Regions from separate parts of the Thalassotalea fusca genome, predicted to be linked through region 2. Evidence: predicted binding sites of a transcription regulator. Region 2 holds the regulator's gene; the other holds the start of a gene.

Region 1 (15,973 bases), on a different contig from region 2:
GTAATATTGTTCTAACTGAATCCATTCTTTTCGGTTAACGATTGCCATATCTAAAGCAAAATCAGGCATACCATTTACTGAGTAAATGAAAAATAGCATATTATGAAAAAAAGCTGTCAGAAAGGGCTCATTCACTGCAATGATTTCTTTTTCGAAAGATTGTAGAACAGGGAGAATGTCTGCAAATTTTCCTTCAATGAGCTGTTGTTGCATTTGAAGCAATTCAATCCAATACTTGTCGCCTTTTTCATTTGTCGACAGCAAGTTGGGAACTGTATCAGCTAGTGTTAGTACGCCTTGATAATTACTGTGATCATAAGCGGCCGTGAGCATAAGTAACAGCCAACGCAGTTTCGTTGTACGGTTACTAGTTTTTATTTCATCGGCTAAGTTGTTCAGCTCGTTAAATGCTCGTCCCGCATCTTGATAGGCTATTTTTTCTAGATCTGTCAACTTGGCAGAGATAGATTGCCCTTTTGTTACAGGCGCGATAACTAATAACAATATGAATGAAATAGATCTTAACTGCAGTAATCGTTTCATTAACATAAAAGTAATTTACCCATTTAAATATTAGCGTTTGAGTCTTTAAGCCAAACCTGTAAAATTCGTATGTATCTATAGCGTTAAGTGTAGTTGTAAAGTAATAAATAGCGATTCGTCAAGCAGTATTATGGAATTAGACCAACAAAAAATGTTATTAGCCATTAACCAAGTCATGCCATTTGGCAAGTATGCAGGGCAAAAGTTACTCACCTTACCTGAACCTTATTTAGTGTGGTTCAAGCAAAAAGGCTTTCCTGAAGGACCTCTAGGCCAGCAATTAGCGCTAGTGTATGAAATTAAACGCAATGGATTAGAAAAAATGCTAATGCCTTTGCTGTCACCATAAAATGATTGGTTGTTTTTAAACCAATTTTTTATATAAAAAATGCGGTTTATTTAGATGCGATCTATAGCAAAATAATTAACGATCTGTTTTGTATACGTATTATAGAATTGTATGAATTTTGAACTGGTGTTCCAATTATTATAACGACATTTTATGACATTTGGATGACACTTTTTCGCTTGCAATGACTTTTCAATTGTTCTTAAATGAGTTGTCGAATGTTTATAACAAACGACCGTCAAGTTTCTAATAAATTTATACTTATCAATAATATATGGAGACTCGCTTATGAGAAGACAAAAAAGAGATCGGTTAGATAGAGCTTATTCGAATGGCTATCAAGCCGGACTGTCTGGTAAGAATAGAGAACACTGCCCTTATCAAGGAAACAATAATGCTAAGTCAGAGTGGTTAGGTGGCTGGCGAGAAGCAATGACAGATCGAAGTATGGGGCTTTATAAGTAATTCACACACGCTAATTCTAATTGCCATTATTTCTAATATATATATAGCAACAAAACCCTTTTAAAAGGGTTTTGTTGTATTTGTACCAATTGAAATGAATATTTAGTTCAATTGATATTATACGGATTGGTATTAGTCGCTAAAACTATTATCTATGACAAACGGGGCAATCACTTTGCTTGTTCACTGCGAAGCTGCGCCATTGATTTTGTAATCCATCATACAGTTGCAATTGGTTCGCTTGTGCAGGAATTTGACATATTAGCTTAATGGTTTGCAGCGCCTGCATACCTGCTATTATGGGTAGGACAGGGCCTACAATACCGTGTGTTTTGCAGTTTGTTACCGGACGTTTCTCAGCTTTAGGAAATAAACATTGATAACAGGCATTTGTTGTTTCTCGAGGATCTATAACAATTTGCTGGCCATCAAACCCAGTAGCCGCCCCAATAACTAAAGGAGTCTGCAGCTCAACACAGGCACGATTCATTAGGTAGCGCGCTTCAATGTTATCGGTGCAATCAACGACAATGTCCACTTGATCAACGTAGTAAGCCATAGACTCATCATCAAGCATTTCGTCAATAACTTCTATTTCTACATCAGGATTGTTTTGTAGTAAACGCTCGCTAACTTGCTGAGCCTTGTTTTGGCCGATATCTTCGGGGGAAAATAGCACTTGCCGTTGTAAGTTTGACAAATCAACGGAATCGCCATCTGCCAAAAATAGCCTTCCAATGCCAGCTGCCGCCAAATACATGCTGACGGGGTTGCCTAAACCGCCCAAGCCAACGATTAGCACGCTGGCGTCTCTAAGAGCAAGTTGTCCGTCTTCACCTATTTGTTCTACGATTGTTTGACGGCTATAACGAAGTTTTTCCTGATGTGTCAGCATGACTTAGTTAGTTTTCCCATTGTTGTGCTTTTTTATGATCTGTCGATTTGGCATCTAACCAACGTGTACCAGCTGTGGTGATTTCCTTCTTCCAAAAGGGCGCTTTGATCTTCAGAAAATCCATGATGAATTCGTTGGCTGCATAGCAGTCGCCCCTATGAGGGCCAGTAACGCCAACAAATACAATGTTCTCACCGACCTTCAAATCGCCAACTCGGTGAATGACAATGACTTTGCCAATTGCCCATTTTTGTCTTGCTAACGACACTATATCTGCAATCGTTTTTTCGGTCATGCCGGGGTAATGTTCAAGTGAGAGACCAACGACATCATCACCGAGGTTTCGTTGTCTTACTTGGCCTGTGAATGTCACTATGGCGCCGTCTGCGACATTACCTTGTTGTAGCTCTTTGTATAGCTCGCTTTGATCAAAGTTGGCTGTTTGGATCTCTACGGTTGTTTGCACATTAGCCTCCTGTAACGGGTGGAAAAAATGCAACTTCATCACCTGATTTTACGGGCGTATTTACATCTACCATTGTTTGATTTACGGCAGCTAACACTTGATACGTGCTTGTTAACTTGTGCCAGTCGTCAAACTTTTCTGCCAAATGCGCTGAAATATCGGCAACGGTACTGAGCTCTTGTGCGTCTAGCTCGATGCGATCGCAATTTAGTTGTTCCCTAAATAGCGCGAAAAAGTGAACTGTGATCATAGTCAAACTCCGACTTATTGCTGGTCAAGCTGCCAGTCGCCAGATTTACCTCCAGCTTTACTGGTTACGTGAATGTTACTTATTGTCATGTGAGGATCGACTGCTTTACACATGTCGTAAAGTGTTAAGCAGGCAACAGAAACTGCTGTTAATGCTTCCATTTCCACGCCTGTCTGGCCCGAAAGTTTACATAGACTCAACACATGAATCTGGTTGTTATCGTGGTCAACTTCAAAGTCGATGGCCACTTTTGATAACATGAGCGGGTGACACAAGGGGATCAAGTCACTGCACTTCTTGGCCGCTTGAATCCCCGCAATACGCGCAACGGCAAATACGTCACCTTTCTTATGACTACCTTCAACGACTAGCTTAAGTGTTTCTGTTGTCATGGTAATCGTGCCCATAGCAGTTGCTGTGCGAGAAGTAACAGCTTTGGTGGTGACGTCAACCATATTGGCATCACCTTGTTCATTTAAGTGGGTGAGTTTGTTACCAGCAGCCATTACTAACCCTTAGCCAAGTTTAAATGTGGAACAAAGTTACATGGGCGATGACTAGCGTCTAGTTGCTCTTGAATTACTTTTTGCCACGCCGTACGACAGGCATTTGTTGAGCCAGGCACACAGAAAATAACAGTTTTATTAGCCATGCCTGCTAATGCACGTGATTGCATCGTCGATGTGCCTATTTCATCGAGCGATACTGTGCGAAATACTTCACCAAAGCCTTCTATCGCTTTATCAAACAGTGGGGACATAGCTTCTGGTGTATTATCTCTGGCAGTGAAACCCGTTCCGCCAGTTGAAATGATGACATTAACGGCAGGGTCAGCAATCCATTGCGAAGTGACCGCTCTAATTTGGTAAACATCATCGATGACAAGTTTCCTTTCATACAAATGATGGCCTGCCGTAGTAAGTTCGTCTATCAGTAATTGTCCCGATGTGTCAGTAGATTCGTCTCGAGTATCAGAAACTGTTAATACTGCGATTGAAAGCGGTTTAAAGTCTGAAATTGGCATCGACATGCGTTAAATCCTCTTGTCGTTAAAATGCGTTTGAATTTGTTGCCACTGAGATGGCGTATTGACATTAGTTAGCGATTTAGGCTGCGTAATTTCAATCGCTTGACTGGGAATTTGCCCTAACATCATTCTAATTGACGGGCCTTTCTCTTGCGAAAATAGACTCTGTTTGGCAAAAAAGTTTTCAACAAATCCGTTAATTGGTAGGTACAAAGGCAAACTATGACCTTGGAAACAAACTGCTTTATTGCTTAGCTCACCAATCGTTTTTAGTTGGCCGATATCTGTTGCTGTTAATAAAGGTAAATCGACAGGCACGATAAGCATGGAATGAGGGCGACACTGTTTGAATACGCTGTATATTCCGCCAACAGGGCCTTGATGATCATAAAGATCGCTTACTTGATCTTTGCTACTGATGACAACTTTGCCCAACCCACAGTCATGCAAAAGCGCTGAAGCACGTTCAAGCAGAGTTTGCTTACCAAGTTGTAAGTTGGCTTTATTGGTTCCCATGCGACTGGATAATCCGCCAGCAAGGACGACGCCTAAACAATCTGCCATGTTACTAACCTCCTAGCATCGACAAATTCGATGTTGCGCCAGTCATACGCTGTTGTAGGAAGTGAGTTGCTTTTTTGTTGGACATAAGCTCGGTAATAGCAGCTTGAACTTGTAGGGGGTCATTAGACGCTAAAGCTTCTTTCAATGAAATGCCATTTTCGGAAAACAAACAAAGATGAAGTTTGCCCAGTGAACTCACGCGTAAGCGATTACATGTTTGGCAAAAATTCTTGTCGTACGGCATGATCAAACCGATTTTACCAGCGTAGTTGGGGTGATAAAATTCTTGAGCCGGCCCTGAAGCGCGATCTCTAATACACGGTAGCCAGCCTTCATTGAGTAACTTTGCTTTGATACTTTGGCCTGACACATGCTGCTGGTCAAAAAATATAGCATTGTCCCCTGTCTCCATCAGTTCGATAAAGCGAAGCGTAATTGGTGTGTCTTTTATCCAATCAATAAACTGGTCAATTTGATTGCTGTTGTGTTGCTTAAGCAAAACGGTATTAACTTTGATACGCGTAAAATCATTACGTAACGCTAAGTCAATGCCCTTCATAATTGTGGCCAGCTTATCTTGGCCTGTAATGGCGTGAAATTGGCGTGCATCTAGACTGTCAATGCTAATATTTAAGGCATCTAAACCTGCATCAATCCAATGTGGCAAGTGGTACGGCAACTTGTAACCATTGCTTGTAAGCGCAACTGTCTTGATGCCAGTGGTTTGCTTACAAGCTGAAATAATTTCCGGTAAGTCTTTGCGCAGTGACGGTTCGCCACCGGTGATGCGAATCTTTTCTGTGCCTAATCCTGCAAATGAGCTTGCTAAACACTTAATTTCATCAAGAGAAAGAAACTCGCGGTCATTAGTGCACTGATAGCCGTCAGGCAAACAGTAATTACACTTGAAGTTACAAACATCAGTAATCGAAAGCCGGAGGTAATAAAACCTGCGACCAAAATTGTCAGTTAACATCTCACCTTTCCAAATATCGGGAGGCTAAGGCGTTTCCACCTATAACCCTGGCAACACGTTAGCGGTTGTTGAACTTTGCTGTACATTTTTGTACCTCAAAGCTCAACAACCCCTAATTAAAGTTATTGTTGCGGCTAAAGCCACATGCTGACAATCAGTTTAGCGACAGAAGCTCGGCGTCATTATCTTTACATAGTAGACTGTGCTTCATAAATCAAGTAATAAAGCAACAAGACACTACAGCGTAGGGTTTTTATACCTAAATTTCATAGTAAAAGCGAATGCTTTGCTGACCAATTGCGAATTAGTTGATTTAGATCACTAAACGTAGGAATTGCCCTGTAATCGGCGTATGCTTTAGCCAATAATATTATTCGTTCTTGGATTAAGTAATAAAGCATATGAGTGATTGTTGTTCCTACGGGAGTTTGATGCCCCACGAAGTTGCTGTAGAGCAGCTACTAAGTATTATTAAACCGCTATCTGATGTTGAAAATGTGTCAATTGCTAATGCCTTAGGTAGAACGCTGGCCACAGACGTTGTAAGTCAAGTCAATGTGCCGCCTTACCATAATTCAGCGATGGACGGTTATGCGTTTGCATTTGATTCGTTAACAGCTGATCAGCCACTTGAAATGGTAGGCACGTCACTTGCAGGTCAACCATTTGATGGGGTTGTACAGCACGGGCAGTGCATAAGAATTATGACTGGGGCGAAAATGCCAGCAGATTGCGACACCGTGCAAATGCAAGAAAAGTGTCAGGCAAATGGCCAGATGATTTCGTTGGAGCTTCCTACAAAAAATGGCAGCAATGTACGCCTGGCTGGCGAAGATATTTCACATGGACAAGTTGTCTTTACTCAAGGCCGTCAGCTTAAAGCCGCTGATATTGGTGTATTGGCTTCATTAGGGATAGCCGAAGTTAACGTTATTCGTCGTGTTAGAGTCGCTGTAATCTCAACCGGAGATGAGCTTACGCCAGTGGGAGAAGCGCTTGCAGAAGGTGCCATTTATGAGAGTAATAGCTATGCGTTAATTGCTTATTTTAAGCAATGCCAGTGTGAGGTGTTTGATTTTGGCATTATTCCAGATGATCCTGATGCGATAGAACGAGCATTTGTTGAAGCAGATGCCAAGGCCGATATTGTTGTTTCCTCTGGCGGTGTCTCTGTAGGGGATGCTGATTACACCAAAGCCGTTTTAGATAAAATAGGTAATATTGCTTTCTGGAAGGTAGCTATTAAACCTGGTAAGCCGTTCTCTTGTGGTCAGCTGACGAATAGTTATTTCTTCGGTTTGCCTGGTAACCCTGTGTCTGCGCTAGTCACTACCGACAAAATTGTTTTGCCAGCGTTGCAGAAGTTGCAAGGGCAAAATAAGGCTGAGCCTTTGCTACTGTCAGCGATTACAACACACGACATCAAGCGAGGGAAAGGGCGAAAGGAGTATCAACGCGCTACACTACACAAAAATGAAACTGGCGATCTCCTAGTCACTGCGACCGGTAGTCAAGGTTCTGGAATCATGACGAGTTTGGCGTATGGCGAGTGTTATATAGTAATTGAAGCTGAGCAGGGGCGGATTGAAGCTGGCTCTCAGGTCAATGTCGAGATGTTTGGGCCACATATGTGCTAACAATCATATGAGTAATATGAAAAAAAGGGTCTATTTTATTCCTGGCACCATGTGTACGAAACAGCTATGGACACAATCGTGGGGGTTACTTGATAACCAAATTTACCGAGAATATGACTTCATTCATTTGCCCATTCCAGATAAAGGATCGCTAGCAGAGGTTATCGATAGGCTAGGCGCTCAGCTTAACCATGCTCCAGGTTATGTTGTTGGCTTTTCATTAGGTGGTTATATCGCCGGGATGCTGGCGTTACAATTTGCAGATGCCATTGAAAAATTGATGATAGTTTCTAACTCCCTTAAAGCTTTACCCGTTAAAGAAATAGAGATACGGCGTAATGTGCTCGATTGGATGGAAGAAAATGAATATCGTGGGGTAACGTCTAAGCGCATTGCGGGGCAACTCCATTCAGATTGCGCAGAAGAACAGTCTATTATTGATTGTATGAAAGCTATGGATAAAGCATTAGGCGCTAAAGTTTTTAAACATCAGTTGTCGGTTTCTACTGAGCGGTCAAACATTTTAGAAGCAGTCTGCCAGAAAACGATTGATTTGACTTTTTTGCTAGGAAATGACGATCCGCTGGTTAATCGCAGGGAGTTGGTTGAAAGCGTTGAGTGTTATCAAGTGCATCAAGTGCTCACAGTGGCTCAATGCGGACATATGCTGCCGTTGGAACATCCATCGGCGTTTGCTCAAGCACTTGCGTCTTGGTTGTAACGCCAATCAAATACGATTATTGTATTTGATTGGCTCGAATCAATTGATCTTGTATATCTAGAAATTTACAGACCATTTGTCTAAAGCGGCAATATCTGTAATGGTTACTTTACCAACACGGCGTTTTAATCTTGCGGCTGTTTTAAAAGCATTATGTTTCTCTGCGAAAGCGATCACGTTATCGCCATTACACATAAGACGATCCACTATCATTTTATCCCTAAACCTATAAGAACGCATTGTGGTTGAATATTTTATTAGTTTGTTTGATTTGACTGCTTTACAGACGTCAATCAAAGATTTTTCTAAGTAGGGATCCATTGCGGCTGATGTATTGAAGCTAGCACCAGCTAAAAATGCAGACGCAATAATAAGAGAAGTCAATTTAGTTTTCATGGTCGATACCTTAGCAGTAGATGCTGCGTTTTCTTACGTGAGTCCTAGTGTAATAGTGGATCATTCCTGCGAAAAAGTGACATCAAAAATTCAGCTGAATGTAAACATTAATGTATGCCTAGTTTGCTTATAAATTCAGGGAGTGCTTGAATAAACTAGTAAATCTGAGAAAGGGAAAATTAAGGCCGTTACGAGCTTTTACATCTAGCGCAAAATAGAAATATTTTGACATGATTTTTTGCTAGATATGTGGCTTTGAACGCATGGCCAACATGGCAGTCCGTACGAATTTTACACACAACACTTGCACTATTTACTAAATGCAGTATCATACTGTATTTGTATACAGCTCTGGTGTTTGCGCTGAGCATTGATCCTGGTGAAATTTAGTAAGGGAAAAGCATGGCAGTTGAAAGTCGATTTGTCGTAATTAGACATGGTGTGGAGGTTGAAACATTTATGGACAAGAAAGCCGCAGATGAATACGATAAAATGCTCGATATGGCGGACAATTTGTCTGAAATGTTTGAGTCTGCTCCGATTGAGTTGACTGAGAGTGCTCGAGAAGAACTGAGTATTTATTTAGCGAAACATAGGGAAGATGTTTTGATCGCTTTACAAGCTAAAAAGCCAAAAGTTGTCAAAAAACCAGTAAAGAAAAAAGCGGCAGTATCAGGTACAGAGCAAGAAACTGATAAAGAAGATGCGGCTTAACTCGCGCATTCAATTTACCACTTAATGGAATATCAAATTGTTCGTAGTGCTCGGCGTAAGAGCATTGCTATTCAAGTACGCAACCAGCAGATTTTTGTGCGGACGCCAGTCAGTATAAGTGACGCCTATATTGCCACGTTGGTGGCAAAAAAGCGCCGATGGATAGAGCAACACCTTAAGTCACAGAGCCAAAATTCACATCTGTATTGCAATTTCTGTGATGGTGATTCAATACTTGTTGCCGGTATTTTCAAAACTCTCCGTATTCAACGGGCTAACAAATCAAATGTTATTGAATTAGCTTCAGAAGTAACCGTATTTATTCGGTCAAATGAAACGAGTCTTGATAAGGAGAAGATCAAAAAGCTACTCGAACGATTTCTGCGAAAAAAGGCCGAAGATTATATCCCTTCAAGGGTAGACGCATTTGCCAAGAGTATGTCAACAAACTATCGTGAAATCCGGATTCGTAAATACAGTGCCCGCTGGGGTAGTTGCAGCAATCAAGGGGTATTGAGTTTTAACTATCTGCTGATGATGACACCCGCGTGGGTAGTCGACTACGTTATAGTGCATGAACTCGCGCATCGGTTCTATTTAAATCATAGTCAGAAGTTTTGGCAAAAAGTCGCTGAATATTACCCCAATTATCAAGAGGCTAAAGACTGGTTTCGTACTCATCGAACCCCATTAAACTGGTCTTGATCAATACAACCCCTACTTAAGCCCCTGTCTCACCCTTTTCAAATTACACATTAATACTGAATTTAACGATTCAGCCGCAGACATAGCATCACATCTGCTATTAATATTGGCTAGCATGGTGACGTTAAAGCAATAGCAAATAAACATTTTTCATGTTTGGCATAAATATTGTTTGATCTTATCTGAATAGGGTAAGTGTCTGTTTATTGACGATTTACCAAATAATGTGAGGGGGAAGTTATGAAGATTAACAGTGATAGCCTTAAAATTGCGGGATTATATATGTTTTCTGCAATGCTTTCGTTGGTGTCGTTGAACATCTTGCTAGGTGCATAGGTATGTATATAAATTTAAACTTAGCATTATCTAATAATACCAACGAGCGATGTTCAAAAGTGAAGCAAGGACGCTTTTGTTTAACCTATTTGTTCCTCTCTTCATTTTATCTCTTCATTTCACAGTGAAATTTTCATCGGCTACTTTTCATCGGCATACGTTATGCAATTCAAACTAGATTGCTAGCGGCAAAAATCCAAATAAGCTATTTTGCGCAAATTTGACAGCAAGCTAACCCTAAATAGCGCAACTTTTACAAAAAAGTGTGTAATTTGTTCGATTTTTCATTAACACTTTCGTAAATTTAAGGTAAATTAAGGCAATCAATAATAATAATAATTGCAAGGACTACCCCCACGATGAGTCTGTCAGTCTTAATTTGCGATGACTCTAATTTGGCTCGTAAGCAAGTCTTAAGAAGCCTCCCGGAATCATTATCTTCTAATGCCCAGCTTGCTACTAATGGTGAAGAAGCATTAGAAGTTCTCAAAAACAACTCCGTCGACCTCTTATTTCTCGATTTAACTATGCCTATATTAGATGGTGTCGGAGTGCTTGAAGGTATTAAAGCAAATAACATTGATGTCAGTGTTTTTGTTATTTCTGCAGACATTCAGCCCGAAATGCAGAGTAAAGTGCTCGACTTAGGTGCGAAAGCTTTTCTAAGAAAACCTGTTCAATTAGATGTTTTAACTAGTCAGTTACAGCAAAATGGATTTCTATGAACTCTCTTAATCTTAATGAAGATCAGCAAGATTGTTTGCAAGAAATAATTAATGTCGCGATGGGGCAAGCGAGTGATCAACTAGCTCGCTATTTGGATACGTTTGTTTATCTTCGTGTGCCCAGTATTGAGCAAGTAGATTCTGAGTCCTTGACCAATACTTTGTTTTCAGAAGAGTGTGAAGTAGCAGTGGTCAGCCAAGGCTTTTTTGGTTATGAAGGCATTCGCGGTGAAGCTTTATTGATGTACCAGCCAGAAGATTCTGACAAACTTGCAGATATTCTGGGGTATGAGCCAAATGAGATTTCGACTGAAGAACAAATTATTGATTTAAGCTCGATACTTACAACGACATTCTTAAATGTGTTTGCGAGTCAAATTGATAATCAAATGTCATATAGCGCACCGCGACTCATTTCAGCATCGGAATTGACATTGTCTCAGCATTTGGCGCAGCAAGCATTTAATTGGGATTTGGCATTGAAAGTAAAAATAAGCTATCAAGTGACTGATTATTCATTCAATTGTGACATGATATTACTTATCCCTGAATCTGCCATTGTTAATATTAAAACGGTGATAGACCGTATACTAGAAGAGTTCTGATGGTAAACGACGAATTTTGCAACATAATCAACAATCAAATTAACACCGGAGTGTTGATTGTTGACTTAGAATATAAAATCGTTACATGGAATCGTTTCTTAGAAATTCATGCCAACAAGTCGCCGAAAGACGCTATTGGCAAGAGCATCTTTAGTGTATTTCCTGAATTACCACAACGATGGTTTGAGCGAAAGTTAAGTAGTGTTGTTCAGTTAAACACTCAGTCATTTTGTTCTTGGGAGCAGCGTCACCATTTATTTGAGCTACCCCATACACGTCCTATCACTACAGACAGCCATTTTATGGCGCAAAATTGTACATTTTTACCTGTACAAAAAAATGGTGAAACAACTCATATTTGCATCATGATTGAAGACGCTACTGACGTTTGTCATTACCAAACGCGACTCGGTAAAGTACTTGATGATTTAGCACAAGCCAATCGTATTGATGGATTAACGCAAATCTTTAATCGCAAACATTGGGAAGAGTGTTTAGCAAAAGAGTTTTCAAGGGCGCGTCGATACTCGCATGGGTTAGCGCTTGTGATGTTTGATTTAGACCACTTCAAAAAATTAAACGACAACTATGGGCATTTATGTGGCGACACTGTGTTGCTTGAAACAGCAAATGCGATCAAGTCGTTGTTACGGTTATGCGATTTATTTGGCCGATATGGCGGTGAAGAATTTGCCGTGATATTGCCTGAAACTGATCTTACTGGTGCGAGTGATGTTGCTGAACGTATCCGTAACGCCATTGAAAAGTTAGTCATAAAGTATCAGCATCATGAAATCAGATTATCAGCCAGTGTTGGCGTTGCTGTTTTGCGTGATGATCAATCACGTTACGAAGATTTAATTAGCCAAGCAGATACCGCACTTTATACGGCTAAAGCTGCTGGCAGGAATCAAGTTTGTTTGGCCCCTTCACTCATTGAGGAATTAGTTAAGTAGGGCGAACACATCAGCTTTTTACTTATGATAAAGGGCAATAGCAAATGAAAGTGGTTATTGCCTGTTATTCCAAATCCTGTTTGATTATTCAATTTTGTTCTTTAGTTATTCACTACGAAGCGCGTTTATGCAAAATAAACGGTTGACAGCTATTTCTCTATCAGGCATTTTAATAGCCATGAATACATTTTCTCGTCAAATCACCATTATTACCACTACCACCCTTATTGGGATGGTGGTTGCTGGCTGACGTGTAAAATAAACAGATTTTTCAAAGCCCGTGACCCATAAAAAGGTCACGGGCTTTTTTCGTTTTTAGGGGAATAAAAAATGCGTGTATTGAAGTTTGGGGGCTCATCATTAGCCAATGCTGATCGATTTAGGCAAGTTGCCGATATCGTCTGTCAAGCGAGTGAAGAATCATCGGTAGCGGTCGTGGTGTCAGCACCGCAAGGGGTGACTAATCATTTGGTTGCAATGGCAGAAAACATTACAGATGAAGCCAAATTGCAACTAGACTTAGCGCATTTTACATCAGCCATAGAAAGCATAATCTCAGACCTTGAGCAAAGTGTTGTGGGCTTTAAGGCAAGCGATGTGGTTGCTACATTAGCCCACTGGCGCGAACAGTTGAGCCGATATTTGCATGGTGCCAACATGCTAACTTACTGCCCAGATCATATACGTGCAATCATTATCAGTATTGGCGAGCGCTTAAGTGTAGCTATGCTCAACGCTTTATTTGCCGCTAAACAACAAGATGTGTCATTGCTTGCACCGGAGAACTTCTTGCAAACTAATGACTCTTCACTTAATGCCGTGGCCGAATTGACTGTTTGCAAATCACGTTTTCAAAAAGCTTATCCGCAACTAGCCAAAATTGCCTTAATGCCAGGGTTTATTGGCGTGAATAAAGCTGGTCAGGTTACTACTCTTGGCCGAAATGGTTCAGACTATTCCGCGGCAGTTCTAGCCGTTTGTGCCGAAGCTGAATGCTGTGAAATTTGGACAGATGTTGATGGCGTTTACAATGCCGACCCGCGTATGATCAAAGATGCAAAATTACTCGATTACTTGTCTTACCAGGAAGCGATGGAACTATCGTATTTTGGCGCTAGCGTTTTGCACCCAAAGACAATTGGACCAATTGCACAGTTTCACATTCCTTGTTTAATCAAGAATACGGGTAATCCAAGTGCGCCAGGCACACTTATTGCCAACGAAAATGATCAGAAAAAGCAGGTTAAGGCGATTTCAAACCTTGATAACCTTACAATGATCAATGTGTCAGGCCCTGGCATGAAAGGCATGGTGGGCATGGCGAGCCGAGTTTTTGCGACAATGAGTCGTGAAAATATATCCATCGTTCTAATTAGCCAGTCGTCAAGTGAATACTGTATCAGCTTTTGTATTCATTCCGCAGATGCTGCATGCGCTGCACAAAGCCTTAATCAAGAGTTTGAATTAGAATTACTTAATGGCTTATTAGAGCCCGTTGATTTAGTGAGTGAACTGTCAATCGTTTCATTGGTCGGTGACGGCATGCATCATCAACAGGGGGTTGCGGCGAAATTTTTTAGCTCCTTGGCACAGGCTAGAGTGAATGTTGTAGCGATTGCACAAGATTCATCAGAGCGCAGTATTTCAGTAGTGGTTGAGCAACGTAAATGCACAGACGCGATGAAGGTCAGCCATCAAAACTTCTTCTCACACAAACCAGCGATCGACGTGTTTATTGTCGGTTGTGGCGTAGTAGGGAGTGAACTAATTGACCAGATTGCACGTCAACAGCCAAAACTTAAGTCTGAACAAATAGCGTTGCGAGTATACGGCGTCGCCAATTCACAAGGTATGGTATTTGATGAAAATGGTATCGATCTTGACAACTGGCGTTCAAAATTAGGCCACAATGCTGTTGAAGTAAATGCAGCCAACGTAAAAGCGTTTGTGCGAGATAACCATCTCATCAACCCTGTGTTGGTAGATTGTACGTCCGATGAACGGTTGGCAATGAGTTATATCGATTTTATCGAAGAAGGCTTCCACGTGGTGACTCCAAACAAAAAGGCCAATACAGATTCATGGGAGTACTATCAAGCATTGCGTAAGGCAATGCGTGAAACCAATCGTCGTTTTCTCTATGAAACAACTGTTGGCGCAGGTTTACCTGTTATCGATACATTACAAGGCTTGATAAAAGCTGGCGATGAACTATTGCAATTTGAAGGGATTCTTTCAGGGTCTTTATCATATATATTTGGCAAATTGGAAGAAGGTATGTCATTGTCTGACGCAACGGCAGTAGCGAAAGAAAATGGTTTCACTGAACCAGATCCTCGTGATGATTTAAGCGGTATGGATGTTGCCCGTAAACTATTAATTATGGCGCGCGAGTCAGGCATGCAACTAGAGTTAAGTGACATCGACATTGAATCAGTATTACCTGCGGAATTTGATGCTAGTGGTGATGTTGGCACGTTCATGGAAAACTTGAAACAGCTAGACGAACAATTTAAAACGCGCGTTGAGCTCGCCAAAGAGCAAGGCAAAGTGTTGCGGTATGTAGGCACAATCGTTGATGGCCAATGTAAAGTATCTATAGAAGCGGTAGACAAGTCACATCCATTGTTTGCAGTGAAAGATGGCGAGAATGCACTTGCAATACATAGTCGCTATTATCAGCCACTACCATTTGTATTGCGTGGTTATGGGGCTGGTGCTGCAGTAACGGCTGCTGGGGTATTTGGTGATTTATTAAGAACATTAGCTTGGGAGCAACAACATTAATGAGTGTTTCAGTATTTGCCCCAGCATCAATCGGCAATGTTAATGTCGGTTTTGATGTGTTGGGGCTGGCAGTTAAACCTGTCGATGGTACGTTTCTCGGTGACGTAATATCGGTAGAAAAAGCTGAACTAGATCAGTTAACAGTAACTGGTGCATTTGCCGATAAACTCCCAAAGGAAAACAAACAGAACATCGTTTGGGATTGTTTATTGCTATTTAACCGACATTTAGCACTCGCAGGGCATCGCACAGTGCCTGTAGCAATTACGCTAGATAAAAAAATGCCTGTTGGCAGTGGGCTTGGATCTAGTGCCTGCTCTGTTGTTGGCGCAATTAAGGCACTAAACGAGTTTTACCGCCAATATTATGATGTGAGTTTTGACCAGCAAACCCTACTGCGGATGATGGGAGAAATGGAAGCGCAAATTAGTGGCAGTTTACATTATGATAATGTCGCGCCTTGTTTTCTTGGTGGCTTACAGCTAATGGTGCCAAATGATAACGTGATAGCCAGAGCACTGCCTATTTTTGAAGATTGCTTTTTTGTGATGGCATACCCCGGTATTAATGTCTCTACCAAAGCGGCAAGAGAGGTATTACCAGACGCCTATCCTAAAAGCGATGTAATTGCCTTTGGTCAAAATCTAGCGACATTTGTTGATGCGTGTCATCGACAAGATAAACAGCAAGCATTTTCGGTATTGAAAGATGTTATCGCAGAACCTTATCGTCAAAACCTTTTACCTGGCTTTAAAGAAGCGTGTGATTACCTTACTGCGGAACAGTGTTTAGCTGTGGGGATCTCTGGTTCGGGACCAACATTATTTTGCGTGACCGACAACCAAGATAAAGCAGA
Region 2 (15,973 bases):
CCACCACTGGCAGCTTTAACATCTGCGGCTTGCACTAGATCGCCGGTGTCATTACCCCATGCATTTCGTTCATAAGTCACAACTGCTGCGATTTCTTTTGAACTTAATTGCTTACCAAAGGCTGGCATTGCTGCCTTACCGTTCAATACAATATCAATATGAGTGTTTATGGGCCCTGTGGTCGCAACTGGGCTTCCTTTAAGGGCTGGAAATGCTGGCGGTAATCCCATCCCTGAAGGTTGGTGACACGCTGCACAATACGCAGTGTAAGTTTGTTCACCTAACGACATAAGCTCTTCTTTAGACAGCGATGCAGTTAACGACGCTTGCTCAGCTGCAGCAGCTTCTGCAATAAGTCTATTTTGCTCATCAATCCAAGCGGCATAGTCTGCTTCAGATTTTACCTCAACGACAACAGGCATATAGCCATGATCTTTACCACAAAGCTCAGCACATTGGCCGCGGTAGATCCCTGGTTCATCAACGATGGTCCAAGCTTCATTAATAAAACCTGGGTTAGCGTCTTGTTTAACAGCAAACGCTGGTACCCACCAAGAGTGAATAACATCATCAGACGTAATTAAGAATCGAACTTTTTTATTGACCGGAATAACTAAGTGACGATCAACTTCCAGTAAGTAGTGTTCACCTTTTTCCGCTGACTGGCCATTTAGATTGTCATATTCTTCACGTGGAGTGGCCAATACAGAGTAAAACTCTATGTCTTGATCGAAATATTTGTAGTGCCATTTCCACTGAGAACCAGTGACTTGAATAGTGATATCAGAGTTGTCGTTGTTTTCCATTTCAACGAGCGTATTGGTTGCAGGAATCGCCATACCAATCAAAATGAGAATTGGCACTACCGTCCAAATAATCTCAACCTTTGTACTCTCATGAAATGTTGCTGGTGTTACGCCTTTCGATTTTCGATGAAAAATCATCGACCAAATCATAGCACCAAAAACGACTATCCCAATTACCGTACAGATGTAAAGCACGAACATGTGTAAGCCATACACTTCTCGACTTATCTCTGTTACCCCCTGGGTAAGATTAAGTTCCATTTCAGCCCAAGCTATACCGGGTAAAACTAAAAACCCCAATAACAGCCAACCTAGGTTACGTCTTTTCACTCGACATCTCCTCCGCCCTTTAAATGTAAAGTCATGCTTAGGCAGTAATACACAGCTCATGCTAGGCACGTCATTTTTATTTTTCTGTTGTTATTTTTGATTTGGCGTTTGCTACTGACTTCCGCAAGAAACCGTAACACCACCATATTCTTATTATTGCTTACTTTCTAATCTAGAATTACTTAATTATTAAACTAGGTCAATTTTTAATTTAGCGTGCTATGCTTAGAAATGGCAATAAAAACAATAGAGTTACCACTCTAAAAGCGCTATAACGCAGTGGTGACACGAACTACAGTAATTGTCGTATTTTTAAGCAGGCACTCGAAAAAAAGCTGATTTGACAAATTCGTGAAAAATTTTTACTGATTACTTTTTAATCTAAAACTCGTTTGAAAACGCGTTAGATAGGAAGTTTGGTATTGGATTTAATTAGGAGAGTAAGAAAAGATTCAAAAAACGGTAAAAGTTAGGCTTATTGAACATTCCGCCAATAAACCTAATAGTTAGCGATGATATATAAAACAATTACATCCAGTCAGCAGAACGAATTACACCAACGGCAATTCCTTCAACATTAAAATGTTGGTTAGCGAGATCTACTTTGATCGGTGCAAAGTCTTCATTTTCAGCATGTAAATACACCACATTACCTTCTTTTTTAAAGCGCTTAACAGTAACATCATCTTCTACACGCGCCACGATTACTTGACCGTTTTGCACATCAGTCGTTTGATGCACAGCCAGTAAATCACCATCTAATATGCCAATATCTTTCATACTTTCGCCATTTACCCGCAACAAATAATCCGCTGCAGGGTGGAAAAGATTACCATCAATTTGATAACGCTCTTCAACGTGCTCTTGCGCCAAAATTGGCTCTCCTGCAGCGACACGGCCAATAAGTGGTAGTCCTTGTTCTTCGGCATACTCTTCAGCTAGTCGAATGCCACGCGAGGTTCCTGGCAACATTTCAATGTAACCTTTTTTGGCCAGAGCTTTTAAATGCTCTTCCGCCGCATTTGCCGATTTAAAACCAAAAAAATCAGCAATTTCCGCACGTGTTGGTGGCATGCCGGTCGCTGATATTTTCTCTTTAATCAGATCAAAGATCTGTTGTTGTCTTGGGGTAAGTGGTCGCATAACAGCCCTGTATTTTTGAACAGTATCACTGTCATTGTATACAGCCTGTAAATAAACGCAAGGTATGTACTGAATTTAATCAGAAATTATCTATTCATATTTCTAAAATTTTTCTATTTTTAGCTAAAGCTAGGTTTTTCATAGGACTTTTCACCGCGCTATTGCTCATATTGCGCCAGTCTTTTACGAGGAATAACTATGAAAATAACTAAGCTTTTAATTGCTATGAGTATTGCCACTAGCAGTGTGTCCTACGCTATCAATAAACCAATCGAACCTGTCATGGTACAAATCCCTGCTGGCAGTTTCAAAATGGGGTCAACTAGCCGTGCTAATGCACAGCCTATTCACACCGTAAACATCCAGTCTTTTGGCATGAGTAAGTACGAGGTAACTGTTGCTGAATTCCGTCGTTTCGTTGAAATGACCAATTATCCTGTACCTCAAACGTGCCGACACGAGTTAGATGTGTGGTTTTTATTGCCCAGCAAAGGAAATTGGGAAACCAACAGGCTAAACACCAGTGAACATCAGCCTGTTGTGTGTATCAACTGGCAAGCCGCTAATGCGTACGCACAATGGTTAGCAAAAGAAACTGGCAGACCCTATCGACTACCTTCTGAAGCCGAATGGGAATATGCTGCGCGTGCTGGAACTAAAACCGATTATTACTTTGGAGATGATAAAGACAATACGCTCGTTTGTGATTATGAAAATACCGGAGATCGACGCGGTGAAAGCATATTGCAGCTCAATAACAATACAAGCTACTACAATTGGACCGGTGAAGTTGCAAATTGCGAAGATAATTCTGGCTACGCCAGTATCGTTGGCATGTACAAGCCAAACCCATTTGGATTACACGATATGGTCAGCAATGTAGTCGAGTTTCTCTCCGATTGCTACGTAGGAACTTATGAAGGTGCACCAACAGATGGTTCTGCACGTATTGACGGTAAGTGTGATCGTCGTGTAGTCCGTGGTAGTAGCTGGCACTGGAGTCACTTTCCATTAGCTAACCGCCGTTCAACAGACGAGATATTTTCTGGTGGTGTCAACGGATTTAGGTTGGTAATAGATAACCAAATCCCACCGATTTCGAACGAAACTAGGCAATTCATCCTATCACTTGAATTTGCTCAACAACAAGCACAGAAACGCCGTGATTTGCTACCCGAAATCCCCGCGCCGGTAAAAAATCTTCAGATTAGTCAAAACAGTAATAGTGTTAGGCTAACCTGGGACAACGATCAGCATGACCATACTGTTAGTTATCGCGTTTATCGCAATGCACTACCGGGAAAAATGTTTAAGATGATAGCCAATAATATTGATGAAATGCAGTTTATAGATGGCAACGTGCCAGCGCATGCTTATGATTATACAGTGGTTGCAGTTAGGCGACACACACAAAGCACCTATGCTCCCCCAGTAACTAAAGCGGCTAGTTGGGTTAAGCTACCCGCGCAAGTTGAAGCCGAATGGGCGACTAAAATAACCGATACAAAAAACAACACTGGTATTTCATTTACCTCAGATAAATCTCGTCGCATAGGCTATAACCTTACAGGTGCTGTAGGCATCGGTGAAGGTGCTGAGATGAGCTATCAAATTGAAGTTCCTAAATCAGGTGCGTATCAGCTGTCTTATCGTGTTGCATCTCCGAGGAACACCCTAGGATTTGAAATTTACAACGAGTCCAAAAAACTCACAGTTCAAAAAATTGACGCAACAGGCGGCTACCATGACTGGAAAACGCAAAACGGTGGAACCATTCATTTGGAAAAAGGCAAACATACAATTACATTGAGATCGCTCGACAATGACTGGAAACTCAATTGGTTTTCGATTGAACAATCTTAGTCACTGATTATTTGAACCAACAATAGCCATTTGTATCAAGCTATTGCTGGTTCTTTTCTTTATTTCTTTCTTTTCTGGCGTTGTTTGCAATCAATTGACTAAACACCAAGGTGATTTAGGCAGTCAATGCGTAATTTCTACTAATCAAACTCGCTTACTGTTCAATTAAGCTTAATGATGCGAGTACATTCTGATTGTTCTTACGCCAATTTGCTGTCGCGTTTTCACTAATAAATTGCGAGTAGAAGTCAAAATCTGTTTGCGTATCTGGATTGCTACATAACATTAGTGCTGCATCTAAGCTGATGCTATTAATACCCGCTAACTGCGCCAATTCGAAGGCTTCCTTTGCATAACGAATAAACTCAGTCTGCTGCTTGCTAGCCCTTGCATAAAGTGCTTTTAAATAAGCGTTATCCGCATTGACTGTTACCGCTTGGCTCAGTAATTGTTGTGCATCGCGCAATCGACCTTTGTCGATATAATACTGCATGAGTTGTTCTCTACTCGACTGGGCAACCCAGTGGTCTGGGGTCAATTCTGTATACTCAAGTACCCTTCTAAGATGAGGCTCTTTGCCGTCTTTACTGTCAGTATATATTGCATGATGGAATGGAATTTTCGCGAAACGATAAATCGGCAATTGATACGCTGTCATTTTTTGTTCCGCTTTGGTTAAGAAAGTGTATTTATCTTCCGTTTTTCTATGTTTATGTGCCATTACCGACAAATAGGTTAGCGCGTGGAGCTCACGCTCTATATCTTGAATTTCAAGTGCTAACATTGCTGCTCTTGTCAGATTATCTTTAATCGCCTCATAGTCGTTAAATTGATGGTTAATCCATGAATGAGCATGAAAAGAATCTATAAGCCTTGCCAAATCATTAACCTGAGTGAATTTTTCTTTAGCAGTAATCAATTTAACTTCACTTAGTTCAAATAACTGCTTTTGTGTTAGCACTCTGCTTTGATACAAAAATGCGACACCTTGTTGCTGAATATTTTGTTGCGCTTGAGCATTGCCTAAGAGTTTATCAGCGAGTGTCATCGCCTTTTCGTATTCACCCAGCTTAATATAGCTATCAATTAACTGTCCCAGCACAATTAAGTCATCAGGGGATTGCTGGTGAGCGATCGATAAAGACGCTTGCAGCAACTCAGGTGAGCGTGGCTCACTCACAATTTTACGAATAAAGGGTTGAGCCAAATGGTGATGCAATTGTTCCAGCAAACTCGGTAGTGAATCATCGGTCAATTGCCCTTGCCATTGACGCACCGGTCCCTTTAAAACGAAATCAAGGTGGTAGTTTTGTTCGAAAAAATACGCAGTTCCGGTCAACACTAGGGGATATTCAGCCGATATGGCTCGATATTCCAATTCTTGTGCAGCCGCGAATGCCGAAGTTGTCAGATTCTCGAGTGTTGCAATATCAATAGATTCACTATCATCTAAGCGAATGGTAGAGCGCGTGTCAGCCACTGTCAGTGAGAATGGAATATAGCCGATTCGTACGATTTCGCTTTCTGTGCTGTCTGATTCAAATGCATTTTTACTCATGAATACGAGCACAATGAATACGACAAGAAAGACGGCAATAGATAATAAAAGCTTAGGGCTTGTAGCAATGCTTTCAGGGCTTACTTTCGTGTCTTCCTTATCAAGAGTGAGTGAAGGAGCTGAAGGTGGCGTCTGCTGCGCTACTGAAGTTATATGTAATTGCCATTGATAGCCACGCTTGGGAAATGTTTTGATGGCACTCGTGCCGATAATATTTCTTAAATGACTTATGTTTTGAAATACAGCCTGATCAGAAACAATCTTTTCTTGCCAAACCATCGACAAAATATCGTCTTTACTCAGCACCTTGTCTAAATTTTCAATGAGTGCGAGTAGGACTTTAGCTTCGTTATGGCGGATGGCAACTGGTTCACCATTTTGCGTGAGCACTAAACTCTCACTGTTAAACTCGAAATTTTGAAACTGATAAAGCATTGTTTTTATTATTGGCGCAATTTAAACATTCAAGAGTATCTTAACTGAATCGCACTCAGGAATGGCAATTAATTTGTAAGTTGATTTGTAGTAGATTTGTTAAAGTGAACTTCGTCTATCAATTTCAATTGCTAGTCCTTTACTACGAGGAACGCATACTGTTCCAAGTTTTTTGGCTATACCACTCGCGGGTAAAATGTATTATTATGCTCCCCGCTAGCAAACGCGTATGGATGCACCCGATTTCTGCACGTAATTTAACTCAAACTAATTAATAAAAATCTCATGAGCAATTTATCAAAAGAAGAAGTACCACAATTAACTTTGTCGTTAATACCCCGTTTTATATGGAAGTATAAGGTTTTCATTTTTTGCTTTACCAGTTTTTGGTCAGCGCTCATGGTTGGATACGCGATCAGCAAGCCAAACATATATACTGCAAAAGGGCTGTATATGCCGAAAGGCGCAGAAAGTGGAGGCTCATTAGCAAAGCTAGCTGGACAGTTTGGCGGGCTTGCCAGTATGGCAGGGATTAATATTGGCAAAGGTTCGACAGATAAGACCGATGTAGCCTTAGAACTATTAAAATCAAGAGCATTTCTACAGAGCTTCATAGAAAAACATAACCTAACCGTTGCTTTATTAGCAGTAGAAAAGTGGGACAAGAGTACTGATCAACTAATAATTGACCCTAAACTATATGATGCAGAAAAAAAGGTGTGGGTGAGAGAAGTACCTGAAGGAAAAAGTGTTATACCAACTCCATGGGAAGCTTACTCTAAGCTTTCAGAAAATATTTCGGTAGACTACGCGAGTAAAAAAGGTACATTAAGCATAGAACTCTCCTATTATTCCCCAAAAATAGCGGCTGAATGGCTCGATTTATTGATCAAGGAAATGAACTTATTTTGGCAAGAGAAGACTCAGCGGGAAACAGAAAAGTATATTACTCTCTTGAAAGAAAAAGCGGTTCAAACGGGTAATTCAGAGCTTCAGTCTATTCTATACGGGCTAATTGGAGAACAGACTAAGATATTACTCCTTAACAATATTACTGATGAAGTGATGTTTGAAACAGTTGGTCCCATTATTGTCCCTGAAGAAAAGTCAGCACCAAGTAGAGCGTTACTTTGTATTATTGCATTTATTTTTAGTGGCTTTATTTCCGTTATTATTGCTGTGTTTTATGGGCTTGATCGCCAAGCTAAATCGCAGGTTACTGCTTAATACCGCCCGGCATGAATCAACTTCGAATATTTAACGAAAATATCTTGTGGCATCAACTAACTATCTTAATGATGTCTGTGTATTTACTTGCGGACATGCTTGCAGGATTTGCTGTTATCTATTTGGGAGTTGACCTTAAGATTTCACTTATTTACAAGACCCCCTTAGTTTTTTTGTTGTTAATATTATTAGGACAACAAAATCTCAAGGCAATGTTGTGGATTGTTAGTGGCATCCTTTTTTTCTTCATCGGGCCATTTTACCAACTAGCGTTACACGGTAAAACAGCTTATTTTGTTTATGATTTCGCGTTAATATTAAAAATCATGACACCAATCATAGTTTTTCTATATTTCCGCAGTATTTTTAAGATTAACCAACAATTTGCTAGTAATAGCATTGAAAGAATTTTGTGGATAAGTTTTTTTATTTTATCTTTCAATTTCATATTAGGGGCATTAGGTCTAGGTAAAAGTACTTATCAATTGACTGGTGACGAAGGGGCTGGTTCCACTGGTTTGATATTAGCAGGAAATGAGCTTGGTGGTGCTTTCTTGGTTACCTTCGGTTTCGCTTTACACTATGTTTGGAATAACGGAAAACTACCTTCCTATATATTGCTCGGATTGTTCACCGTGATCTGTGGAATTTCGGTTGCGACTAAAACGACAATGATCGCCTCTGTTCTAATTGTATTCTTGATTCCAATAGCAAATGAACGGAACCGCTTGTATTTTTTTACTCGTTTAAAGGTCATCATATTTGTACCTTTAATTAGTATCGGTGCCGCAATCGCATATCTTATTGTCGATATATTAGAGCAAATAGGTCTCTACGATCGTATTATGTGGTTTTACAATCAGAAAGGCTTGATGGGAATACTACTTTCTGGTCGTGATGATATGGCAGAAAGTAGAGCAGAGGTTGTTCTAAATAAGAGCAATTTATTCGAACAATTATTTGGACAAGGACAGGCGCTCGGTCAAAAAGACCTTAAGGGTTTTGTTGGTGTAGAAATAGATAGTATTGACATATTTAATCTCTATGGCGTCTTTACACTTGTCGCATTGACCTCATTTTATTTTTGGGGTGTATACCGTTCCCATAGAAATACCATTCGAAATGAATCGGATATAGCCCCATATGTATTCATCATCAGTTTCCTTTTACTGTGTCTATCGCAATTAAGTGGTCATATTTGGACCTCTGGTACGATAGGCATATTACTCGGGGCTATGACAGCACTAAATTTAAAAAAAATGCATACGAACAGGAGCACTAGCAAATAGATGATAGGCCTCTATCTGGGTTGTAACGCTAAAACCTTAAATCAGTCTCAACTAGAATTTCAAGAACTTCATGAATCCTATCAGTTCACGGATATTCATGGGATTAGAGGAGAAGTTATATTTCACGGGGACACTGAGGGATATCACTATCAGCAAGATGAAGAGAACAAAGCTAGGGTGTATGTTTCTGGGTGGATTTTGTATAAAGACAAATTAAATGATATTTCTGGACTCTTTAACGATTTAAACCATCACGCCGAAGACGCACTGCTAAACATAACTGGTGGAGTATTTGTTGCACTCTTTGTTTCGGAGGACAAAACATTCCTGTTTAATGATCCCATGGGATTATCCAATCATTACTATACATTGAGAAACGACAAGCTATATTTGACGCCGACCCTTACAGCATTTGAGAGAAGTGATTTAACGCTGGACCCCGACCCCAAATTCGTACAAATTTTAGACAAGTTAGGGCACCTATTTGGTAATCACACCAAATATGTAGATGTATATCGAATGGAGCCTGGTAGCATATTATACAACGACGCCGCCGTAAAAAAGTATGCTGATGTATTGTCGTCAGCACCTATTTCACTCGAAAAAATTGTCAATAGATTCAGCTCAATCATCGAGCAGTTTCCTGAGTCCAAACGACAATTACCACTTTCTGGTGGCATGGACTCGCGATTGATTTTGAGTGCGGCAAAATTCTCATTTGGATACTGCTATGGGCCTGCAAACAGTGGCGATAGGCCAATAGCTAGACAATATGCTCGGGAATTTAATAACTTCATCGAGTTTGAATTCAGTCAAGCGATTAAGCAAGGCAATGAAAAGGCGATTTACGCCGAAATATGCGAAACGCCTCCTGAAATGATTAAGTCAGAATTTTTGGCGAGTTATCGACAAGTCGCTACCCAGTCAAATGGTGCAAACATAATTTTTGATGGCTTTTTAGGCGACACCTTGCAAAGAGGGGTCAGGATGCATGTGGGTGGACTACTCGGAGAATTATACAGATTTTTTCCAATTCTATACTCTGTTCGTGGTTTTAGTGCTCATGAAATCTTCAAAAGAAGGTATAATAATTTGTCTTCAAGCGAATTTGATATGCTGTTTGAAGATTTCACCCAAAGAACAAGCGATCTAGACATAGATGATTATGCGAAAGTTACCTATTATGAATTTATTTGGGGTAGAGGCGCTAGGTTTATCAACAATGGAGCGTTATTAATCAATGGGCAATACGGGCAAATTGTACCAATTTTTGCAGACCCAATTACTTTCTCTTCATTGATTAAACAAGATTTTTTAAGAACTGTAAGATTCAAGACATTATGCGACATTTGGCAAGGCGTGGCTCAAAAGTTTAAACAAGTTAAGTTTGAAAATGGATATAAGATCTCTACTCCAAACATAATCAAACCCAAAATTGCACTTGTTTGGCGATTACTCGCCAGATACGTACCAGGTTTTGGTAATTACGGTAACTCTTAGTACCGAATCAATAATAGATAAAATTAGGTCTGACAAATTGAAAATAGTCGTATTAACTGGTCGCTACCCATCTCAAGATAGCCCATATAGCCACATGTTTGTTCATACAAGAAATGTAGAATATGTTGCTAAAGGTCATGAAGTGATAGTATTGGTTCCAGCAAAAAATAATTTTGAATACGAAATCGACGGTGTCAAAGTCATTTTGGCCGATGTTGAAACTCTTGCGAAATCACTTGAAAATGCAGATCGGGTAATGATTCACCTGCTAATGCATCGCTTTGATAAGTCTGTTGATGCTGAGTATTTATATCAAACTGTACTTAAAGAACGGTTACCAACTCTTTTTTTCATCCACGGGGTTGAATCTCAAACAATTTGGCATAGTCGTCGTGAAGATATTAAATGGCATAGCCCAAAGACGGTTGCTCGATGGCTATATCGTGACTGCTATTTAATTAAGCGGATGATTAAGACGTTAAAAGAGTTTAACCATCCAAATGTACCCTGCAAATTCGTCACGCCATCCAAATGGATGTTGCATGAATCGATTAGGCATACAGGAATAGATTTGACTGATAAGTCTTTAGTTATCCCTAATGGCATAGATACTGAGCATTTTAGATTTACCGATCATTGGGAGAATCGCCATAAATTACTCAGTATTAGACCACTAATATATCGAGGCAAATACGCCGTTGATTTATTGCTTGAAACAGCCAGCAAGCTCAATGACGAATTCAAAACGACACTTTATGGCCAAGGCCAGGATGAGAGCATAATAGCCGATACAGCTAGCAAGCTCATTTCGCAATCGGAATTTTCATTAAAACCAGAATTCATCAATCAAAAGGATATCCCAAAAATTCACGCTGAGCATGGTATTTATCTTGCTGTGACTAGGATGGATGCTCAAGGCGTCTCTATGTGTGAAGCAATGGCATCTGGAATGCCAACCGTTTCTTTTGATACTTGTGCGATACCTGAATTCATTGTTCACGGCAATACCGGTTTATTAGCACAGTCATATGATGTAGAACAGTATGCCAATTTGGTAAGTGAATTAGTGGAAGATCAATCGCTATTTCAAACTATTGCTAACAATGCACGAAATGCAATGGAGGCCATCGATGTTCGCAAAACCACAGAGCAAGAACTTAATGCCAATATCTAATATCTAATTTATTCGAGTATAGAGATGCAGTTTCAATTTACCATTGGTACACCAGTATACAACCGTGCGCATTTGCTCCCTCGTTTATACAGCAGCTTGTTGCAAAATCACGCCGTGGCGGCCAACTTTGAATGGTTATTGATAGATGACGGAAGCACTGATGATATTCAAGCATTTGTTGAACAAGTTAAAGCAGACAATATTATTCCCTTTTCCTACATCAAGAAATCGAATGAAGGAAAACACAGCTGTTTAAATTTTATATTTAAAGAAGCTCGCGGGGAGCTAATTATTGTTTTAGATTCAGATGACCTATTAGCGGAATCAGCATTATCTAGAGCACAAAAAATATGGCAAGATATTGAAAACAAACAGAATATAGCGGGTATCATTGGGTTGTGTACGCAGTTGAATAAAGGAGATGTATTGGGTGATAAGTTCCCGAGTTCTCCTATGTATTCAACAATCGTTGCTAATGCGTATCAATTGAATATGCGCGGAGATAGGTGTGACTTTGTTCGTTCTGATCTTCTAAAGAATAAGCGATTTCCGATAATCGCAGGTGAGAAATTCATGCCGGAAGCGCTCATTACTTTGGATTTTGATATTGATTATAAGTATTTGTGTGTGAATGATACATTTAAGATTGTTGAATATCAGCAAGAAGGAATAAGCAATAACTTTGCTAAGCTTTGTATGAACAACCCTAAGGGCCTTATCCTACGTTTTGAACGCATGCTTAGAGAGGATGGCTTGCTAAAACAAATCAATTTTAAGTCGAAAATAAAAATGTACGGCAATTATACAAGGTACTTATTGCATGATAAGCAGCCTATTTTAAAAAAACTCACTTCCTTGAAAATATTTTATCCTGCGGCATTTATCATAGGTTGTATATTAGGTAGTTTATTATTTGTTAAAGATATTGCCACAATTAAGGACAGTTAAATGTCTGTACTATTTTGGGGTTACTTCTCACGAATATCGAGCATCGCCAGCAGCCTAATAATTATGCCATTTGCCTTGGCTCAATTTTCTGCTGAAACTTTCTCTCTCTGGATGGTGTTTGTCGTATTCTACGGCCTCATCGTTGTGTTTGATTTTGGATTGACGACAACATTTGCACGTCAATATAACTATTTGCTTGCTGGTGCTGACTCTATTGAAAAATCGGGCATTAGCCATACCTCGCATGAGAAAGTGAGTGATGCGCTATTTACTCAGCTATATATAGGTTCACGCAAAATCTTTTCGATGATTGCAATCATCGTCGGGCTACTTTTAGCCCTCGTATATTTTTACTATTTTAGGCCATTAACAGCAGAGTACACCACCAATATCACACTGGAATGGGTACTGTACTCCATCGCAATTATTATCAATTTATTCTGTTTAACTTATAACGCTATATTTTTTGGCACAAATAATGTTGCGTCGATTTATCGCGTATGTAGCATCAGTAATATTGTCTTTTTTGCACTCGCGATTACGCTCATTTTATTTGACTATGGGCTACTCGCCGTCGCCATCGCACGTATTTGTTCTGCACTAATATACTACGTCCACGCTAGACTTGAGGTTAGTACGTTCAACATGCTTGCTCACTATGACCCCAAATTTAAGAATGGTAGTCACAGCGTACTTAGAAACCTTATTCCGAATGCGGCTAAGCTAGGTGGAGTTACGTTAGGTAATTTTCTGGTCGGTAAAGCATCAGTTTTAATCGTGGCAGCCTATTTACCACTTTCTGAGTCAGGGGCATATTCTCTCGCACTAAACATTTTCTCGGTAATTATCTCCATTAGTCTGCTGTATATGACAATAAAAACACCACTATTAAATACCTTTAGGCAGAAATCAAAGCATACCCAATTACTCAAATTGCAGCGTAACATTCGTAAAGTCTGCTTGATAATGGGTAGCGTTTCGTTTCTTGCCTTTATTGTATTGGGTGATTTATTGCTCAATATGATAGATTCAAAAACTCAACTTCCTTCATTGCTCGCTTTAGTGCTTTTCTCGTTACTCTACTTACTCGAGCTCAATCGAAATATATCAATGAATTTTATTATGTCGTCAAACAAAGTGCCGTTTCTAAAGGCATCTCTCATCACTGGTGCTTTTTGCGTAGGACTAACCATTGTTTTATTCGAATTGAATTACACGTTAATCATTGTTCCAATTGTAGTGCAATTAGTCGCCCAAAGTGTATTTAATAATTGGTATTGGACTAGGCAAGAATTCATTGAAATAAATTTACTCTCACAAAAAAGCCTCGCTTAACTAATGTAGATATCTGTTAAATTTAGCATTTATTTTTTCATCAAGCTTTTATGAAATTTATCAGTAAACATTGCTAGGTACGCCTTAGACCTTGCTGCACATAAACAAGCGTTCACGGTTGTTAATTAATGTAAATGGAATTAACATACCGCCCTAAATTACATTTGATTTAATGGACAATACTCTCTAAAGGATAATTATGAAAATTAACATTTCGCTCACATTCTTAATAGCGATTAAAGCTGCATTAGCTTTATCGTTTACGCATAGTGCAAATGCACTAGAATTCAATAGTTTTTGTGATGCAACACAAGCAGAAAGAGATTGCTCTGCTGAATTTATTCAAGCTTTAGAACAAGTCGCGCTAAGTGGCGAACCACTATTGTTTAGAAAAAATGAGGTATTTTGGCTTGATTGGGTTTCGACAGATGACCTGCGCTTAGATGGCGTGACTATTATCGGTGAAGGTAACGATCAAGACCGACCTAAGATTGTTACTAATCGCTTAGAGTTAGTGAATATCTCTAACCTTAATATTAATAATATCATCATCAATGGAAAGAACAACGAAGAAGGTGAAAACATCCAAAAACATGCCGTTGTTTTGCTTGGTGCTAAATCTCTTTCTAAGCGTGTTGAAAATATAAGTATTAGCAACACCTTATTTAATGAAAGCGCACAAGATTTGCTTGCAATTGCATATGTAGATAAAGTCCAGCTCATCAATAATACTTTTAAGCGTGCTGGATTAGGCATGCATTTAGAGCCGCTAAATTCTGATACTGACCCTAGACCAAGAGGTTCAGGACTTCTATTGAATAATGTGGCTGACGCAAACATCATCAAGAATAATTTCTTTGAAATCAAAAAAGTTGGAATTTTTCTTGGCGCAAGCCAAGTTAATAGCAAAAATATCATAGTTGCCAACAACTTGTTTGATTTGCAAAACTTTGAAAAACCAACACAACGCTACGGTTTAAAAGGTGGTGTAGGTATTTACTTTGACCAAGATGGTAATTTTTCAGATGTGAAGTTAATTTCAAACACAGTGAAAAATTATCATTTAAATGGCTTTAGAATCAATGGCAAAAACTTCTATGTAGAAAACAACCTATTTAATTCTGTCGAAGGTTGTGGCACAGAACAAACTAGCTTTGAAGAACCAATTGGCGGGCCAGCAGTTAAGTCTCATTACATGGATGGTGCGTGGATTAAGAACAATTGCGTTCATAATTCAGGTGCACTGACGGTGTTAGAATCTTGGAATATGATAAAAAATGTCACCATTTCAGATAACAAAGTATACAGCCCTCACTCAGGCATAGTAGCTGAATACAAGTTTGGTGGTCGTTACCAAGACGTTAAAGTGTTACGCAATGAAATATATCACGCGAGAGCATTTGCCATTGTATTTAGAGCGAGCGAGTATTCTCAAGGCAATGTAATTTCTGGTAACACTATTTCATCTTTACTCCCTTACACAGGCGAAAGAGTCATAGCAGAAAGTCCGCTTTTATACTTCCAAAAACAGGAAGGACTTTGGTTCTATAACAACTGGATCAACGCAGAAGCGCATTCAGCAGGTTGGACAACTGCCCGATTTGATGGGTTGAGATACTCTAATATTGTTCGCAACGCAATCATTTCTCCGGCAATTGACAGTAAAGATAAAAGCTACGGTGGTATTCGATTAGATGGTGAATCAAGAAACAATACAATTGATCGCATTGAGTTTACCAATCTAAACCCTGGAATACATGACTCTGGTTCAAACAATCAAGTATCTAACATTACATTGTTTGAATAGGAATAAACTAAGATTCTGAATTTCACTAATTTTTAGAAACAGAATATTGGACTTAATCGGGCCTTACTAACAAGGTTTGATGTCATTAGAGACCGTAAGGGTGGCTTACTAACTAAGCCACCCTTTTTAATAAAATACGCTACACAACTTTATTTTACGATAACCGCATCACTACTACTTTCTTTGTCTTGCGAAAGCTCACGACTAATTTTCTGCACATGCGTTTCACCATTAGACTTGGCACTCGTTTCACCTATTGATTTTTCACCGATTGATAGTGTAGACAACTGACTAATGAGCGTTTCATCCAATTGTTTGTTACTTCGCAACGTGTCGACCAACGGCACTAAAAACGCTTCCAAATTCGAGGAAAATTCTGTTAACAAACTCGTTAGGTGTTCATTATCTGACTGTTCCACATTCACTTGTAATTTCAAGTTAGCCAGTGTTTCATTGAGCGAATCTAATCCACCTGACTGAGTGTTTTGTAATCCCTCGCCAATTTGGTTTAGTCCTTTTTGCAGCAAGGAGATTTGATTAGCAATCGTCACCATAGGA

What was found. The regulator LexA, encoded in region 2, represses DNA repair genes until DNA is damaged. The targets are predictions, from matches to a motif close to TACTGTATNNNNATACAGTA.
Region 1: the regulator LexA is predicted to act here: its motif matches at 8,621-8,640, upstream of ACSLUK_RS11730 (YebG family protein).

The regions. Positions count from the first base shown of each region.
Region 1 covers NZ_JBQRUN010000008.1:95,097-111,069, reverse strand. The annotation lists gene ACSLUK_RS11795 (GGDEF domain-containing protein) at 1-549, opposite strand, end outside; gene ACSLUK_RS11790 (DUF3820 family protein) at 674-892, shown strand; gene rmf (ribosome modulation factor) at 1,181-1,357, shown strand; gene ACSLUK_RS11780 (HesA/MoeB/ThiF family protein) at 1,506-2,252, opposite strand; gene moaE (molybdopterin synthase catalytic subunit MoaE) at 2,260-2,718, opposite strand; gene moaD (molybdopterin converting factor subunit 1) at 2,720-2,968, opposite strand; gene moaC (cyclic pyranopterin monophosphate synthase MoaC) at 2,983-3,474, opposite strand; gene moaB (molybdenum cofactor biosynthesis protein B) at 3,477-3,998, opposite strand; gene mobA (molybdenum cofactor guanylyltransferase) at 4,002-4,559, opposite strand; gene moaA (GTP 3',8-cyclase MoaA) at 4,564-5,535, opposite strand; molybdenum cofactor riboswitch at 5,522-5,726, opposite strand; gene moeA (molybdopterin molybdotransferase MoeA) at 5,967-7,172, shown strand; gene ACSLUK_RS11740 (alpha/beta fold hydrolase) at 7,189-7,893, shown strand; gene ACSLUK_RS11735 (DUF3718 domain-containing protein) at 7,951-8,289, opposite strand; gene ACSLUK_RS11730 (YebG family protein) at 8,692-9,003, shown strand; gene ACSLUK_RS11725 (M48 family metallopeptidase) at 9,028-9,708, shown strand; gene ACSLUK_RS11720 (response regulator) at 10,404-10,769, shown strand; gene ACSLUK_RS11715 (chemotaxis protein) at 10,766-11,374, shown strand; gene ACSLUK_RS11710 (GGDEF domain-containing protein) at 11,374-12,330, shown strand; gene thrA (bifunctional aspartate kinase/homoserine dehydrogenase I) at 12,661-15,117, shown strand; gene thrB (homoserine kinase) at 15,117-15,973, shown strand, end outside.
Region 2 covers NZ_JBQRUN010000002.1:120,673-136,645, forward strand. The annotation lists gene coxB (cytochrome c oxidase subunit II) at 1-1,067, opposite strand, end outside; gene lexA (transcriptional repressor LexA) at 1,665-2,279, opposite strand; gene ACSLUK_RS02935 (SUMF1/EgtB/PvdO family nonheme iron enzyme) at 2,478-4,142, shown strand; gene ACSLUK_RS02940 (winged helix-turn-helix domain-containing protein) at 4,297-6,135, opposite strand; gene ACSLUK_RS02945 (GumC domain-containing protein) at 6,421-7,362, shown strand; gene ACSLUK_RS02950 (hypothetical protein) at 7,407-8,651, shown strand; gene ACSLUK_RS02955 (asparagine synthetase B family protein) at 8,652-10,151, shown strand; gene ACSLUK_RS02960 (glycosyltransferase family 4 protein) at 10,189-11,325, shown strand; gene ACSLUK_RS02965 (glycosyltransferase family A protein) at 11,350-12,273, shown strand; gene ACSLUK_RS02970 (hypothetical protein) at 12,274-13,608, shown strand; gene ACSLUK_RS02975 (hypothetical protein) at 13,808-15,415, shown strand; gene ACSLUK_RS02980 (DNA repair ATPase) at 15,565-15,973, opposite strand, start outside.